One region of the Paraburkholderia sp. EB58 genome, then DNA from elsewhere that is predicted to be linked to it. Evidence: riboswitches for the same ligand, from Rfam matches in the RefSeq annotation. Region 1 holds a riboswitch; the other holds the start of a gene.
What was found. A riboswitch is a leader RNA that binds a small molecule or an ion and turns the genes downstream of it on or off. The one in region 1 is predicted to bind fluoride.
Positions count from the first base shown of each region.

Region 1 (7,514 bases):
GAGCTTTCAGTCGGAAGGATTTGTGCGGTTTTTCTCGATGATCCAGGGCGAGTTGACGGACGACTATTTCTCGACGATCCAGCGCTGTCTCAAGGAGCTTAAGTTCAACGGAGGCGTGTTGATCAGCGCGGGCCTGGGCAGCGGTAACAAGGGAACCCAGTACATTTTGCGCAAACCCCGCGATAAGGATCCTAACTTTCTGAAGCGTCTGCTCGTGAAACGGCCGCCTTCGCTGACGTTTCGTATTGCTGATCGCGATGAGAACGGCGCCCGGGCGCTGGCGGATCTGGAGGCGCGCGGCATCAATCTCGTTGCCAACGCGCTTGCGCAATCGGTCGACCACATACTCAGCTTCTTCACGATGCTGCGTACCGAACTCGCCTTTTACATCGGTTGCATCAACTTGCATGCTGACTTGAAGCGGCGCTGCCTCCGCGTGTGCGTTCCCGTTCCACTGCCACGCAACGACAGGCAACTGGCTTGTGACGGTTTGTATGACGCGAGTCTGGCGCTGCGTATGGAGCACGCGCCAGTCGGCAATGACGTACGCGGGGACGGCATGGAGCTGCTCATCATCACTGGTGCCAATCAGGGCGGCAAGTCGACGTTCCTGTGCGCTGTCGGGTTGGCGCAGGTCATGATGCAATGCGGGATGTTCGTTGCGGCTGAGTCGTTCTCCGCGAACGTGTGCGACGGAATCTATACGCACTATAAACGCGAAGAAGATGCGTCGATGCAAAGCGGCAAGCTCGACGAGGAACTCCGGCGCATGAGTGAGATCGTTGAGCGCATCCAGGAACACTCGCTGCTATTGAGTAATGAGTCGTTCGCCGCCACCAACGAGCGCGAGGGGTCCGAGATCGCGCGACAGATCATCGCGGCATTGCTGGAAAAGCACGTAAAGATCGTGTTCGTGACGCATCTGTACACGCTGGCTCACGCACTATACGAGCGAAGAACGCAAGACATGATGTTCCTGAGAGCGCAGCGAGAGCCTGACGGCGAGCGCACCTTTAAGCTGACCGAGGCCGAGCCTCTTCAAACCAGTTATGGGGAAGACTTGTACAGGCAGATATTTTTGTCGCAGCGAGGCGGTCAAACGGACGTTGCGTCTGCCCCAGTGCCCGATTGCCTGGCGAAAGCCGGGTAGCGCGCGAGGCGGGAAACTGCGATGGCGCTATATTGCACCGCACAAAGAAACATCGCGACACCCATGAACTAGAATGAATCAAGCGGCGACCATTGCGCGGCGGAGGTGCACCATGAACGGCTATCAACTCACTTTTTATACCGAGAAGAACCGTAAGCACGGCCATCAGACGGTATGCGAGTGGCTGCTGCATGAGGTCCCCAAACTGGGCATTCGTGGCGCAACCGTCATCAATTGCGCTGAGGGCATCGGCCACGCCGGTGCGCATCATGCTGCGCATGTGCTCAAGCTCACCGATCAGCCGGTACAGATCATCCTTGCCGTCACTGAAGAAGAGGCCGAGCGGTTACTGGATCTCGTGCGCACCGAACAGGTACACGTCTTTTATATGCGCTTTCCCATTGAGTTCGGTCTGATTGGCGAGGACATCCCGCACAAGCCATCAAAGCACTTTTCCCTCTTCGGTCGCTCGACAGGATAAGTGGCAATACTGACTTTGCATGCGCCGGAGCGTCTCCTATACTCGAAACTGACTTTTGTGGAGATGGCATTCCTCCCTAACCGCCGCTAGTGGTCTTCGCGGCTAATGATGCCTACAGGGTCCCCGGGCGCTTCGGGGCCGGTAGGCATTTTTCAGCCGGCTCGCCATTTCGAGCTTCTCGGGGCATATCGTTGCCTACAAGAATGCAAAAACATGAGATGCGCAAGCGAGTCGCCGTGCAGCTATCGTTGCCGCTCCCGTTCGCACGCTTTGCCGGGTTTTCCCTTGGCGGCTCGCGCGTGCTCTGAGACGCCGCATACCCTGGTTCGGCCGCCTTCCGTTTTCACGGAGGCGGGATGAGCGCGCGCGACGTTGCACTCCAGATCGCCCAGGTGGTGACCGTCATTGCGCTGTCACCGCTTCTGCAGGGCGTCATTCTCCAGTGGGAGGAGCGCGTGCAGCGCGCACGCGGTCCGGGCATCTTCCAACCGTATCGCGACTTGTGGAAGCTTTTCCACAAGCAGCTCGTCGTACCGAACACCGCCTCCTGGATTTACTGGACTGCACCGGTCGTCGCCTTCACCTGCATGCTCACGGTACCGATCCTTATCCCGGTGCTCACCGACTTCCCCCTGCCGCTTTCCGATATGGGCGACATCCTTGGCGGCGGCCTGATCCTCACGCTGGGGTCGTTTGCGGTGGTGTTGGCGGGGCTGGACTCGGGTAGTGCCTATGGCGGCATCGGATCGAGCCGCTCGGTGATGCTCGGCATTCTCGCGGAGCCGACGCTGATCCTCGTGCTGGTCGGCATCACGCTGCTCGCAAAGGCCATGTTGCCGTTCGTCGTGAACCACCTGCTGGTGGCGCAGCCTTCCGTCTACTGGAGTCCGGCGCACCTGTTGCTCGTTTTCGCCTTTTTCGTCCTGCTCCTCGTCGAAACGGACCGCCTGCCGATTCACTCGAGTACGCATATCGAGGTGTACATGATCGAGGAGGCACGGATTCTCGAGTATTCCGGACCGCTGCTTGCGTTGCTCAAATGGGCGTCGATGATGAAGCAGTTCATTCTCTACACCATCTTTTGCAACGTGCTGACGTTGCCATGGGGGCTGTCACAGAAGGGGACTGCGCTCGGTGCACTCGGTGCCGCGGTGGGGCTTTTCCTGCGCATGCTGCTGGTCGCGCTCGTGGTTGTGCTCGTCGAAACGGCGCAATCGAGGTTGCGCTTCTTCCGGTATCAGGAGCCGCTTGCCGCTTCGTTCATGCTGGCGGTGCTTGCGATCGCCGCCAACCAGCTTCGGTGACACGAGATGCTGCTCGCCCACCTGAGTCCGCTCGCCGCGTCCCTGTTCAGCCTGCTGTCGATCGGCAGTCTCCTGCTGGCGTTCGTGATGCTGGGCTCGCGCTGGCTGAAGGACTATCTGCTCGCGTTCATGGCCGAGTCGTGGCTGATTGCAGCGCTCTCAGGCGCGGTGGGCTACTACGGCAATTATCACGAGCTGTATCTGATTGCACTGCTGACCGCATTCTTTCGCGGCCTGGTGCTGCCGTATCTCATCTGGCGAATCATCATCAGGCTCGCGGTCGAGCGGGAATTGCACGTGATCCTTCAGCCGAGTTCAAGCCTGGTTCTGGGTGCGCTGCTGGTGCTGTTCGCCTTTGTCGTGTCGAACCATCTGGGCAACGCGCTGGGTCTCGGCGGTACCGTTGTCGTGCTGGCACTCACGGTAATGCTTTCGATGAAACTCATCGGCTTTCTGATGCTGGCGGTCCGTCATGAGGCGATCAGCCAGGTGCTTGGCCTGCTGATTCTGGAGAACGGCATTTTTCTCGGTTCCCAGATACTCGTACCTGGCATGCCCATGCTGATCGAACTGGTGTTGCTGTTCGATCTCCTCGTCATCGTTGTGAGCTTTGGGGTATTGGTCCGTTACCTGGTGGCGCACGTCGGCAGTACGAGCAGCCGTGAACTCAGACGGCTGGTGGGGTAGCCATGATCGAAACGTGGAGCGTCACGATCGTTGCTGCGCCGCTTGTGGTCGCCGCGATTTGCGCTGTCAGCCGGCACGCGCGCATCGCTGAGTACGCGAATCTGGCCGCTTCGGTCGTCTGCGTGGTTGCGGCAATTTCACTGGCGTGTATCGTCAGGAATCCACATCGATTTATGCACGGCTACGTGATGGTGGATGCGCTGGCCGCCTGGACGCTGCTCTGTACCGCGCTGGTATATTGCCTCGCCTCTATCTACGCGGTGGGCTACATGCGCCTGCTCGCCGAGGAGCGGCCGCGGCTGCCGAACTTCTATGCGCTCTTTGCGCTTTTTGCGGCGACGATGGTCTGCGGGCCGATCATGAACAATATCGGCGTCTACTGGATTGCGATTGAATTGACCACGCTCGTCAGCACTTTCCTCGTGGGTTTCGAGCGCGGTCAGGCGGCGATCGAAGCGGCGTGGAAGTACATCATCGTGGTGTCCGCAGGGATCAGTCTCGCACTGCTTGGAACGGTGCTTTTCTATTGGGCCGGCAGTCTGGTCATTGGTCCCACTTACGACATGACGTGGGACGTGCTGCGCCGGGCGGCTCCCAGCATGAATCCCGCGTTGACCCAAATGGCGTTCCTGCTTGTGCTGGTGGGCTACGGCACGAAGGCCGGGCTGGCGCCGATGCACACCTGGCTGCCGGACGCGCACAGCGAAGGGCCCGCACCGGTGTCCGCGATGCTCTCCGGCGCGCTGCTGAATACGGCGATGCTGGGCGTTGCACGCTTCCTGACGATCGAAGACGCCGCCGGTACGTCATTGCTGCCGCGTACCGTGCTCGTTGCATTCGGCGCCTTTTCGCTGTTTGTCGCCGCGCTCTTTATCGTCCGTCAGCAGGGCATCAAACGATTGATGGCGTATTCCAGCGTCGAGCACATGGGCGTGCTGGCGCTTGGCTTCGGATTTGGCGGTCCGCTCGCCATTGCTGCCGTGCTGTATCACATGCTGAACCATTCACTAGGCAAGTCGCTCATGTTCTTCGGCGCTGGAAATGTGATGCGCGTGTTCGGCACCACGCAGATGGATGAAATTCGCGGCGTATGGGATCGCTTTCCGGTCAGCGGCGCGCTGTGGCTGGCCGGCGCGGTGGCGATGACTGGCGCACCGCCATTTGGCCTCTTTCTGAGTGAGTTGACCTTGATGCGCGCTGGTATGGCAAGCGCGAATGTCTGGGCCGTCATCGTTATGTTGTTGTTGCTGATCGTCATCTTCATAGGCTTTCTCAACCACTTCAGGGCCATGTATTGGGAGTCCGGACCATTGGGGCAGGCTAAGGCGGCAGAGCGGGCGATCGACGTGAACGTCTGGATGACACTGCCGATGTGGCTTGCGCTGGTACCGGTGTTAGTCCTGGGACTGTGGTGGCCGCAGGACCTGTGGCGCTTCTTCGAAACGGTGGCAGCCGATCTGGGAGGGGCCGTGCGATGAACAACTGCGTGCTCAGGAACGTTGCACCGGGCGAGCTCGGTGCGGCGGCGGACCATCTGCTTTCCGCTGGTGGGCGCCTGCAGGCCGTGTACGCCTGGTTTCCGAAGCCGGACGCGCCGCAATTACGCTATATCGCGACGCTGCCCGGCCGACGGGCGTTCGAGAGTTGGCGCGTGGAAGCTGGCACGCAGCCGGTGCCGAGTCTGGCCGGCAAGTGTCCGCTGCTCGGCTGGTATGAACGTGAGGCGATGGAGATGAGCGGCGTCGCGTTTGCCGGTCATCCGGAACCTGAGCGGCTGGTGACGGCCTTTTTCCCGTCGATGGAGCGTGGCCCGCTCGAACCAGCTGAGGCGACGCATGCAAGCGTTGCGGCTTCGCTCGCGGCGCCGACGCTGCCCCAGGTCTCCGGAAAGCACGTCCAGCTATTGCCGTTCGGTCCTGTGCGAGCCGACGTCGTCGAGTCGGCGCAATTCATCTTCTACTACGTTGGCGAAGGCATTCTGCACTACCACCCGAATCTGTTTCTCAAGCATCGCGGGATGGAAAAGCAGTTCGAGGGGATGGACCTTGAAGCCGGTGCCTTGCTCGCTGAGCGCGTGTCGGGTGTGGATAGCGTCGCGCACGCGCTTGCGTATGTCCAGGCGATCGAGGACGCTACGGATTGCGTCGTGCCGCCCCGCGCACGGTGGCTGCGTGTCATCGCAGCGGAACTCGAGCGCATCTACAACCATTTGCACTATCTCGGCCACTTGTGCCACACAACCACGCTGAAGGTTGGCGAGGCGCAGGGCAAGCTTCTGGAGGAGCGCGCCAAGCAAATGAACGCGCTGGCGTCGGGCAGCCGGTTTTTGCGCAGTATTGTCTGGCCGGGCGGAGTGCGTCGCGATCTCGACGTCGTCGCAATCGCCCAGAGCGTGACGATCCTCGACCGCGATCTGCAACGGTATGTCGATCTCATCGAGCGGACCACCAGCCATCTCGACCGGCTCATTGCCACGGCGCCGCTCAGTCAACAGATTGCCTACGATCAAGGGGCGACTGGCCCCGTCGAACGGGCCTCCGGTATCGACCGCGACCTCAGACGGGATCGCCCGTATGCCGCTTATGATGAATTGCCACCTGCTGTCGCGACCCGCAGCGAAGGTGATGCGTACGCCAGGATGATGGTGCGCATCGCAGAGCTAAGGGCGAGCTTCGGACTGCTAGATGATGCGCTTGCTCGCGGCATCCCCGCCGGTCCATTGCTCGAACCTTGCCCGCGCGCGCCGAATTCAGAAGGACTCGGATGGGCGGAGTCACCGCGCGGCACGGTGATATATGCGCTGCACCTGGACGATCGCTCACGCATTTTACGAGCGAAGATCAAGTCCCCTTCGTTTTCGAACTGGCGGGTTTTTCCCTTCACCGTACACGACAGCAACATGATGGACTATGCGATCAACGAGGCGAGTTTCGGCTTGACCATTGCGGGTTGCGCGCGATAGCACGGAGGAACGATGTCTCTATGGACCTGGTTTGGGCTGACGAACGGCAATGTGAGCACCGAGTGGCCGCTCAAGGGCGACGCGCATGGCCAGCAGGGTGTGCTCGGCATGCCACGATATGACCCGGCCAAATGTCAGGATGCCTGTGACGCCTGCGCTCAGGCGTGCGTGACTCATGCCATCACGTTTGCTCCCGGCAGCGGCGCGCAGGTTCGTGCGGAGGTGGATTGGGGGCGCTGCATCGTCTGCCAGCGCTGCACGGAGGTGTGCCCCACCGGAGCGTTTTCTCCCTCCGCGGAGTGGGCGGTAGGCGTCACCGGGCGGGACGATCTGGTGTGGGCTGAAGCGCCTGCATCGGGCGCCGCTAGCGTGGCGGCTGGCGGAACCGGGCGAGCGCCGCGCCCGTTTCGTCGCAGTCTGCACATTCGCCATGTCGACGCGGGGTCGTGCAATGGCTGCGAATCGGAACTTCAGGCGTTGAACAATCCGTTCTACAACCTGCACCGGCTTGGCATCTTCTTTACCGCGTCGCCGCGTTTTGCCGACGTCCTGCTTGTCACCGGCCCGGTGACGCAGGCGATGCGCGGCCCGCTGCTGGCAACCTATGAGGCCATGCCGGATCCGAAGTGGGTCATCGCGACCGGCACATGCGCGGTCTCCGGCGGCGTCACGGGCGGCAATTACGCCTCTGGCAACGGGCTCGATGGCGTGTTGCCGGTTGACGTTTACCTGCCTGGCTGTCCGCCGAATCCCGCGGCAATCATGCACGCGCTGCTACTGATTCTCGGCCGCACCGAGCAGCGGATACGAGGAGGACGGCTTGAGCGTTGACCTGATTCTGGCCGCGAGTGTCCTATGGCTCGCCGGTGCCGTGCTGTCGCCGTTGGCCGCTTTGCGTGGGCTAGTCCGCTATCTGCTGAGCGCGGGTTG
Region 1 is NZ_JBNDMQ010000003.1:108,276-115,789, reverse strand. It holds gene P3T40_RS05655 (MutS-related protein) at 1-1,150, shown strand, start outside; gene P3T40_RS05650 (DUF190 domain-containing protein) at 1,263-1,631, shown strand; fluoride riboswitch at 1,682-1,753, shown strand; gene P3T40_RS05645 (respiratory chain complex I subunit 1 family protein) at 1,988-2,935, shown strand; gene P3T40_RS05640 (hydrogenase) at 2,942-3,622, shown strand; gene P3T40_RS05635 (hydrogenase 4 subunit F) at 3,625-5,100, shown strand; gene P3T40_RS05630 (NADH-quinone oxidoreductase subunit C) at 5,097-6,584, shown strand; gene nuoB (NADH-quinone oxidoreductase subunit NuoB) at 6,597-7,415, shown strand; gene P3T40_RS05620 (proton-conducting transporter membrane subunit) at 7,405-7,514, shown strand, end outside.

Region 2 (7,514 bases), on a different contig from region 1:
AGTTGCGTGCCCGGTGCCACTTCCAGCGAGCCCGCACCACCCACCACCACCAGGCGCTTCAGGCCCGCCGCACGCACACCTTCCACCAGCGTGCGGGTCGCCGTCACGACAATACCTGCGTCTTCGCGCGGCGGCGCGTAGGCGCTCGCCACCACGTCATGTCCGCGCACGGCTGCGGCGACGCTGGTGGCGTCGAGCAGATCGGCCTGCGCTGCCTTCAGATTGGCGACGTCCGTCGGCACGCGCTCGGGATTGCGCGCCAGCGCCGTTACCTGATGGCCGCGACGCGCCGCCTCCACTGCAATCCGCGAACCTATCATGCCCGTTGCACCAAATAGCGCGATCTTCAATACCTTGCTCATTTCCGAATGCTCCTGTGATTAGCTTATATGTAACTATGTTGATTACATATAACGTCGAAAAAAGAGGGGCTCAGCCCCCGCTCGTCCTCTTCGTACCTCTTTGCAACTGTTTGTACCTCTTGATACCTGCTTGTCTGCTTACCTGTTCTGTTTATACCTGCTCTCACGGCTTCTGTTTCTTCATCCCCAGCGGCTCTCCGATTGAAGCAGCGTACACCGGCTGCATGATCATCGCCACCCTATCCTGCCTGGCGACGCTTGCGTTCGCGCTGGCGTTCGGCCTTGACCAGCTCACCGGTGGCATCTGCAAGCGTGCGGCCTGCGAGCGACGCCTCCATGGCCTGCTGCGCCTCACTAATGATGCCGCGCAGCACAACCTGAATATTGCGCCCCACCATGCACGCCGGATTCGGCTCCTCGCGATGCAGCGCGAATAGCTGCGCATCGTCGACGGCGCGGTACACCTCCAGTAGCGTGATCTGCTCAGCCGGCCGCGCTAGCAGCGCGCCACCGCCCGCGCCGAGTTGCGACGTGGTAAGGCCTGCGTCCGCCAGCATCGTCAGGAGACGGCGGATCAGTGCGGGATTGGTATTCACGCTGCCTGCGATCATGTCCGACGAAAGCGGCACGCCTTCTTGCAGCGACAACAACGCCAGAACATGAACCGCAAAGGCAAACCGGCTACTCGTATTCAAAACGCACCTGCCCGGCGACAACAATGTGTAACCATAGTAATTACATTTAATCGCGCTGTCAAACCTGCGTCATTGCACGCGGTTTGACGCACCCCAGTTGCACAGCTGCCGCACGAACCCTCGGCGTCATTTGTCCATCTGCTTTTGTGCGTCGCTGCTGTCGCTATCGCTCTGGCTCGACGCAGCGGATGCGGACGAAGCCGCCGTCGTATCCGACCATTGCTGCAGCTTGCGCCCCGCTGTTTGCAGGCCGGCGCCGGTCAGCGACGCCGCCTTGTCGAGCTCCGCGCTGGTCGCGCTGGCAGCGCTCTGCAGATTGGCTTGCGCGCCCGATGCGAGCGCAGACGGATCGACGGTGATGGTCGGCGTAGAAGACGCCGATTCGATGTTCTGCTTCGCTGTGTCGACCTGCTGGCCGACGTAGCTCGCAGCCTGGTTGAGCGACTGCCCCGCTTGTTGCGCGGCATCATCCATCTTGCCGGCAAGCTGGCCTGCCGAGGCGTCATTTTTCTGGCACGCGGCCAGCGCGCCAAGCAGGATCCCGGCGAAGACAAGGCGGCGGACGAGAGGACGGTGGTTGAATGAAGTCATTATGGAATCTGAGCCGCGGCAAGCGGCTTCCGCATACGTAAACAAGGCCATGATACGCCCTGGCGCTGCCCAGCCTGCACTTCAGGCACGCAGACACCTCGGCAGGCGACACCGCATGCAGCGCAAACGCGCGCAGATACAGACGCCGGCGCTTGACGAGTCGTTCGTCGCTCTACTGTCAAACGCGTTGGAGTAGACTCGCTGAACGTTCGACGTGTTCCGCAGTTCAACAGGAGGCATACGATGGCAGCAAAGAAGATTCTGTTCCTGACCGGCGATTTCGCCGAGGATTACGAAACAATGGTGCCCTTTCAGGCACTGCAGGCCGTCGGCCATGTGGTCGACGCGGTGTGCCCCGGCAAGTCAGCCGGCGAGCGCATCAAGACGGCCATTCACGATTTCGAAGGTGACCAGACCTACACGGAAAAGCCCGGCCACCAGTTCACCCTGAACGCGACCTTCGACGACGTCGACCCCGGCCAATACGACGCGCTGGCGATTGCCGGCGGCCGCGCGCCCGAATATCTGCGCCTGAACCAGAAGGTGATCGATATCGTGCGCCAGTTCGCGGAACAGCGTAAGCCGATCGCCGCAATCTGCCATGCGGCCCAACTGCTGGCCGCTGCCGACGTGATCCGCGGCAAGCGAATTTCCGCGTATCCTGCCTGCGCGCCGGAAGTGAAGCTCGCGGGCGGCGAGTATGCCGACATTCCGGTGGACGCGGCCATTACCGATGCCAACTTCGTCACCGCGCCCGCCTGGCCGGCGCATCCTGAATGGCTGCGGCAATTCCTCGTGGTGCTCGGCACGCGTATCGAGCTCTGAGCTTGCCTCACACGTCGGGTCGCCGCGCAGGCGCCCGACGCATCGTCTTTCTTCCAGCATCCACGCACCAGAAAACGCGTCAACGCAGGCGCGTTTGCGCGCATTTTCCTGTCCCATCTCATGCCCTACTGCATTTGAGACTAGTCCGATAGTTCTTAGAGAACGGCTTTCCTATAGTCGACGGTTGACTTTGGAGCACCTTTCGATGGAACTGACAGACTGGATCGTCATTCTCGCGATCACACTCATGGCGATCGCTTTCTTTTGCAGCCGCGCACCGGCCCGCTGGTCACTTGAAAACCGCGCGCGCCGCTTCACCGGCACCCGCCTGCTCGTGCAGGCTGCCTTCTCACTGTGGGCTGCATTGCTGATTCTGGTACGCGGCCTGTTCGCGCTGGACGGCCTGCTTGGTATGCGGCCCGCGCCGCACACGGTTATTGTGGGTGCGGCCATCCTGGTCGCATTCGGCTGCTACTGGTCGATTCGCGCCAGCAAACTGCTGAAGCCGCGCCGGCTCTTCACCGCGTACTAAGGCCTGGCGCACCCAGCGCCAGCATCTCGGGCTCTTCGTGCGACGCACGAAGCTCCGCTTCCGGCAGCGAGAAATAGAACGTCGTGCCGACCCCTTCGGTCGACTCCGCCCAGACGCGGCCACCATGCCGCTCCACCACGCGGCGCACCAGCGCCAACCCGATCCCCTCGCCCGTTGCGACGTTGCCGTGTAAGCGCTGAAACGCGCTGAAGAGACGCGGAATGGCGATAGCCGGAACGCCGAGCCCGTTGTCTTTCACATAGAAGATGCGTAACGATTGAACGCCGGGCGGCGCCGGCGTCGTACCGATTTCGACACGCCCGTCGCGCGACGCATCGAGATAGTTGATCGCATTGCCCACCAGATTCGCGAACACCTGCTCGAGCGCAGTCGGATCGCCCCACACCGACGGCAGATCGTGGACGACCACGCGTGCCCGGCGCGCCCGGATCGACACCTGCATCGCATCGATCACACGCTGGACGATGTCGCGCACATGCACCTGCTGGCGGCGGTACTCGACGCGGCCGACGCGCGAGAGCCGCAACAGCGCGTCGATGATGTGCGACGCGCGCAGCACCGCGGTTTGCAGATAATGCAACGCCTCGCCGATATCCTCGTCGACCAGTTGCTCGATATGTTGCCGCCGTGCCGCCGTGAGCGACGACTGCCGGACCGCTGCGCGCAGGTCGTCGCAAGCATGAATCAGTTCCTTCGAGAATCCCTGCAGGTTGACGAGCGGCGCGCGCAGATCGTGCGACACGCTGTAGATGAACATCTCGTTTTCCTGGGTCTGCTGACGCAGCGTCTCGTTGATGGCCGCCAATTCATTCGCGCGGCGCGCGAGATCGGACTGGAAACGAGCCTGGATGCGCTCCGCCTCGAGCAGGCGGCGGCTCGTCTCGTGCAGCGTCTGATCGAGCCGGGCGATTTCATCGGAGCCGCGGTCGATCGGCGCGAGCGGTTCATTGCTGGCGAGCCGTACGGCGTTGTCGGAGAGCAGCGCCAGCCGCCCACGCACGCCGCGCGTAAAAAGCCACACGGCCAGCGCGACAAACAGTAGCGAACCCAGCACGGCGGCCACCACCAGAATCTGCTGCCGCTCGCGCGCAGCCTCGGCCTCGGTGGAACGTTGCGTGTCGAGGAGTCGCTCCTCGTTCTGGAATGCCGCGATCTGGGCACGGAAACGGTCGAGCACGTCGGTACTCGCCAGCTCGCTGAACCGTTCGATGACGTCGCGCCGGCGCCCGGAATGCAACAGGTCCTGCACGCGGTCCGACCATTGCCGGTACGCCTGCACGGATTGGCGGATCTGCACCGCGCGTTCCACCTGCACAGGGTTGTCGGCCACCAGATCGGCCAACTGGTCGATGCGCCGGTCGATGTCCATCCACAGCGCCACGGGCGTCGTGACGTCGGCGTCGTTGCTGAGCACTGCGCCGCGCAGACGCACCGAGTCGAGCAGCACCGGCTCCAGAATCGCCGTGGTCTGGCGCAGCACATCCTCGCTGTGGGTCGCCCAGCGCTCAGCCTGCGCGGCATCCACCTGTGCCTTGACCAGCCCCGAAAGGAGAGCGAGCTCAAACACGGCAGGAATCGCGATCAGCAACAGCCCTTTGGTTGTCAGTCTCATGCGTACGCGAAGGAGTTCAGGAGCCCGGCAGGCCGCGCAGGGGACAGTACATTATGTCGGCGTTTGCCCTCGATGACAAAGGCTGTCAGCGTGGCGAGCTGCCCGGCGGCATGGTATCGCTCACTCCGCGCCCGGTGCGTCGACACGCCCCATGCGTGCCGCATTGGCCGGCCCCGCACCCTCGGCGCCACCCCACCTGTCCCCGCATGCTGCGTCGATGATAAAATCGCCCGTTGGAGATGGCATTCTCCTTTAACCGCCCGTGTAGGGCTGATGATGCCTGCATGCCCGGATGATTGCGGACACAACGTATCTGCGCTCACCCCGGTTTGTCGACCTTGCGACCTGGCCAGGCGTCCTTCCATGTATTTATCTATTCTTGCAGTGGGTATTGGCGGTGCATTGGGTTCACTGTTCCGCTGGTTTCTCGGTATCCGTCTGAACGGGGTGTTCCCCGCCCTGCCGCTTGGCACCCTTGCCGCCAACATAATCGCTGGTTACGTGATCGGGGTCGCCGTGGCGTTTTTTGCCCGCTTGCCGGAGCTCGCGCCTGAATGGCGACTGTTCGTCATTACCGGTCTGATGGGTGGCCTGTCCACGTTTTCCACCTTCTCTGCCGAAGTCGTGCAGCGCTTGCAGGAAGGCCGTCTCGGCTGGGCCGCAGGTGAAATTGCCATCCACGTATCGACTTCGCTGATCATGACGGTGCTTGGAATTGCAACCGTATCGCTCGTGTCGCGCTAATCCATAGGAAGCTATTTCTTACGTTTCGTTAGGATCTGGGCTTCCTGGCGGCTGGGCACTTAACCGCGCCCGCACCCTTTTGAGAGTCGACCGGCTCCAACTTCACCGCAAGTCGCGCAACCTTCCCGTCCCGCTCCAAGCCGCGGAAATAGTAATAATTTCCTTCGCGCTTTACCCGTTGTGCTAACGACTTGTTGCACCCGCAATTCGACATGATTGAGTAACGAATCATGGTGTCGGGTTATTCCATTCGTCTAAAAAAATTTAATCCTGTCAAATTTTTTTGAATACGGCATTGTGCGGTCATCGTTTCTTAAGACTCGGATGGCAAGCGTCTTGCAAGATCTTGTCAGCAAGTAAAGGCGACGACGTGGCGCAATAAGCAACGACATGCAAATCGAAAAGTAAACGTAATTATTTTGTTAAGGATACCTAAGAATTATGAGGTCATGAGGAGCACGGATGAGTTCGACGTCGTGAATGGAACGAGGCGCAATACAGATAGTGCCCAACGGGATAAGAACCGCCGCGCAACGCAATCGGGAAAGGTGGATTGCCTGGTCTTAACGCGGGTTGTCGTAAATCGAGCTGGAGCGGTTCATAAGACTGCTCTACGCACAACAGGTGTGGCCTTACTAATAAGTATGGGGGAAAGATGAAGCAAAGAGTTTTGGCGGTTGCGATCAAGAGAATAATCTGGGCCGAACTTGCATTGTCAGCCGCGCTCGCCGTACCGGCGCTCGCACAAAGCCAGCCGGCTACAACGGGGACGACGCCCCCTGCCGAAGCCACGGGTGGCGCGGAGTCTCCCGCCCCGGCTACAGGCGCGGCCCAAAGTGGCACAGCAGGCACAACGGGCAAAGCGGCCACAACTGGCAAAACCGCCACAGCGACCACGGTCAAGCAACTGCAGACGTTCCAGGTGACTGGCTCGCTAATCCGCAGCTCGGACAAGGTCGGCTACAACCAGGTGCAGACCGTCAGCCAGAAGGACATCCAGGACAGCGGCGCGAACAGCGTCGCCGACTACCTGCGCTCTACCACCGCCAATTCGGCGAATAGCTGGAGCGAAGGACAAACCGGCAACTTTGCGCCGGGCGCTGCGGGTCTCGCGCTGCGAGGTCTGAGCGAGAAATATACGCTGGTGCTGATCGACGGACAGCGCGTCGCGCCGTTCGCGTTCTTCTCGAATAGCGTGGACAACTTCTTCGACCTGAACACGCTGCCGCTCAACGTCATCGACCGGGTCGAGATTGTGAAGACCGGTGCTGTGTCGCAATACGGCTCCGACGCTGTTGCGGGCGTGGTCAATATCATCACGAAGCACGATTATCAGGGCCTGCAGCTCGACGGCAGTTACGGCAGTTCGGTCAGCAACGGTGCGGGTAACGGCACAACCAAGTTCAGCGTGCTCGGCGGTTTCGGCGATCTGAACTCCGACCGCTTCAACATCACGGCGGCGGCCAGCGTCTATCAGGACGCCGGCTCCACGCTCGCCGATCGCGATTCAACCTCAGCGCAGGATTTCACCGGCATGCCGGGCGGTCTGTCGCTGCTCGCACCGTCGTTCTGGAATACGCCTAATGGTCCGCAGGCATTGAGCAATTGTCCGTTCGGCGGCTCGGTGCACCCCGCGGCAAGCAATTTTCTCGGCGCCTTCTCGGGAGGCCCCGGCACGGTGTGCGCGTTCAACACCGCAAATAGCACTTCGATCGAGCCGCAAACACAACGCCTGAGCGCGAAGGTCCATGCGGACTTCAAGATCGACGATACGACCACCGCTTTCGCCGACCTGTGGGAAAGCCACAACGAGACCACGTACAACCTTGGCCTCGATGGCAACATCGTGGGCAGCCCGCAAACGCCGACGCTGGTATTAGGCCCGGGAGGGATATTCACTCCGTTCAATAACGTCGTCCCGGTGAGCAACCAGTTCAACACGACGGGCGCCGCGACACCGCTAACCTATGCATTCCCCAACACCGTGGCCGAAAGGACCGACGCCAACTACTGGCGCGCGTCCACCGGCGTCAAAGGATCGTTCACGCTGCCCTACGGCGACTGGGACTGGGCGACGTCGGTCAGTCATTCGCAAAGCACGGTCGACAACACGTACTCGAACCAGTTGAACG
Region 2 is NZ_JBNDMQ010000022.1:11,793-19,306, reverse strand. It holds gene P3T40_RS27710 (NAD(P)-dependent oxidoreductase) at 1-362, opposite strand, end outside; gene P3T40_RS27705 (Rrf2 family transcriptional regulator) at 602-1,057, opposite strand; gene P3T40_RS27700 (hypothetical protein) at 1,184-1,648, opposite strand; gene P3T40_RS27695 (DJ-1/PfpI family protein) at 1,892-2,473, shown strand; gene P3T40_RS27690 (hypothetical protein) at 2,679-3,005, shown strand; gene P3T40_RS27685 (sensor histidine kinase) at 2,992-4,638, opposite strand; fluoride riboswitch at 4,865-4,928, shown strand; gene crcB (fluoride efflux transporter CrcB) at 5,002-5,382, shown strand; gene P3T40_RS27675 (TonB-dependent receptor) at 6,038-7,514, shown strand, end outside.
Region 2: it holds a riboswitch for fluoride, as region 1 does, so the genes downstream of both, crcB (fluoride efflux transporter CrcB) here and P3T40_RS05645 (respiratory chain complex I subunit 1 family protein) in region 1, are expected to answer to the same signal.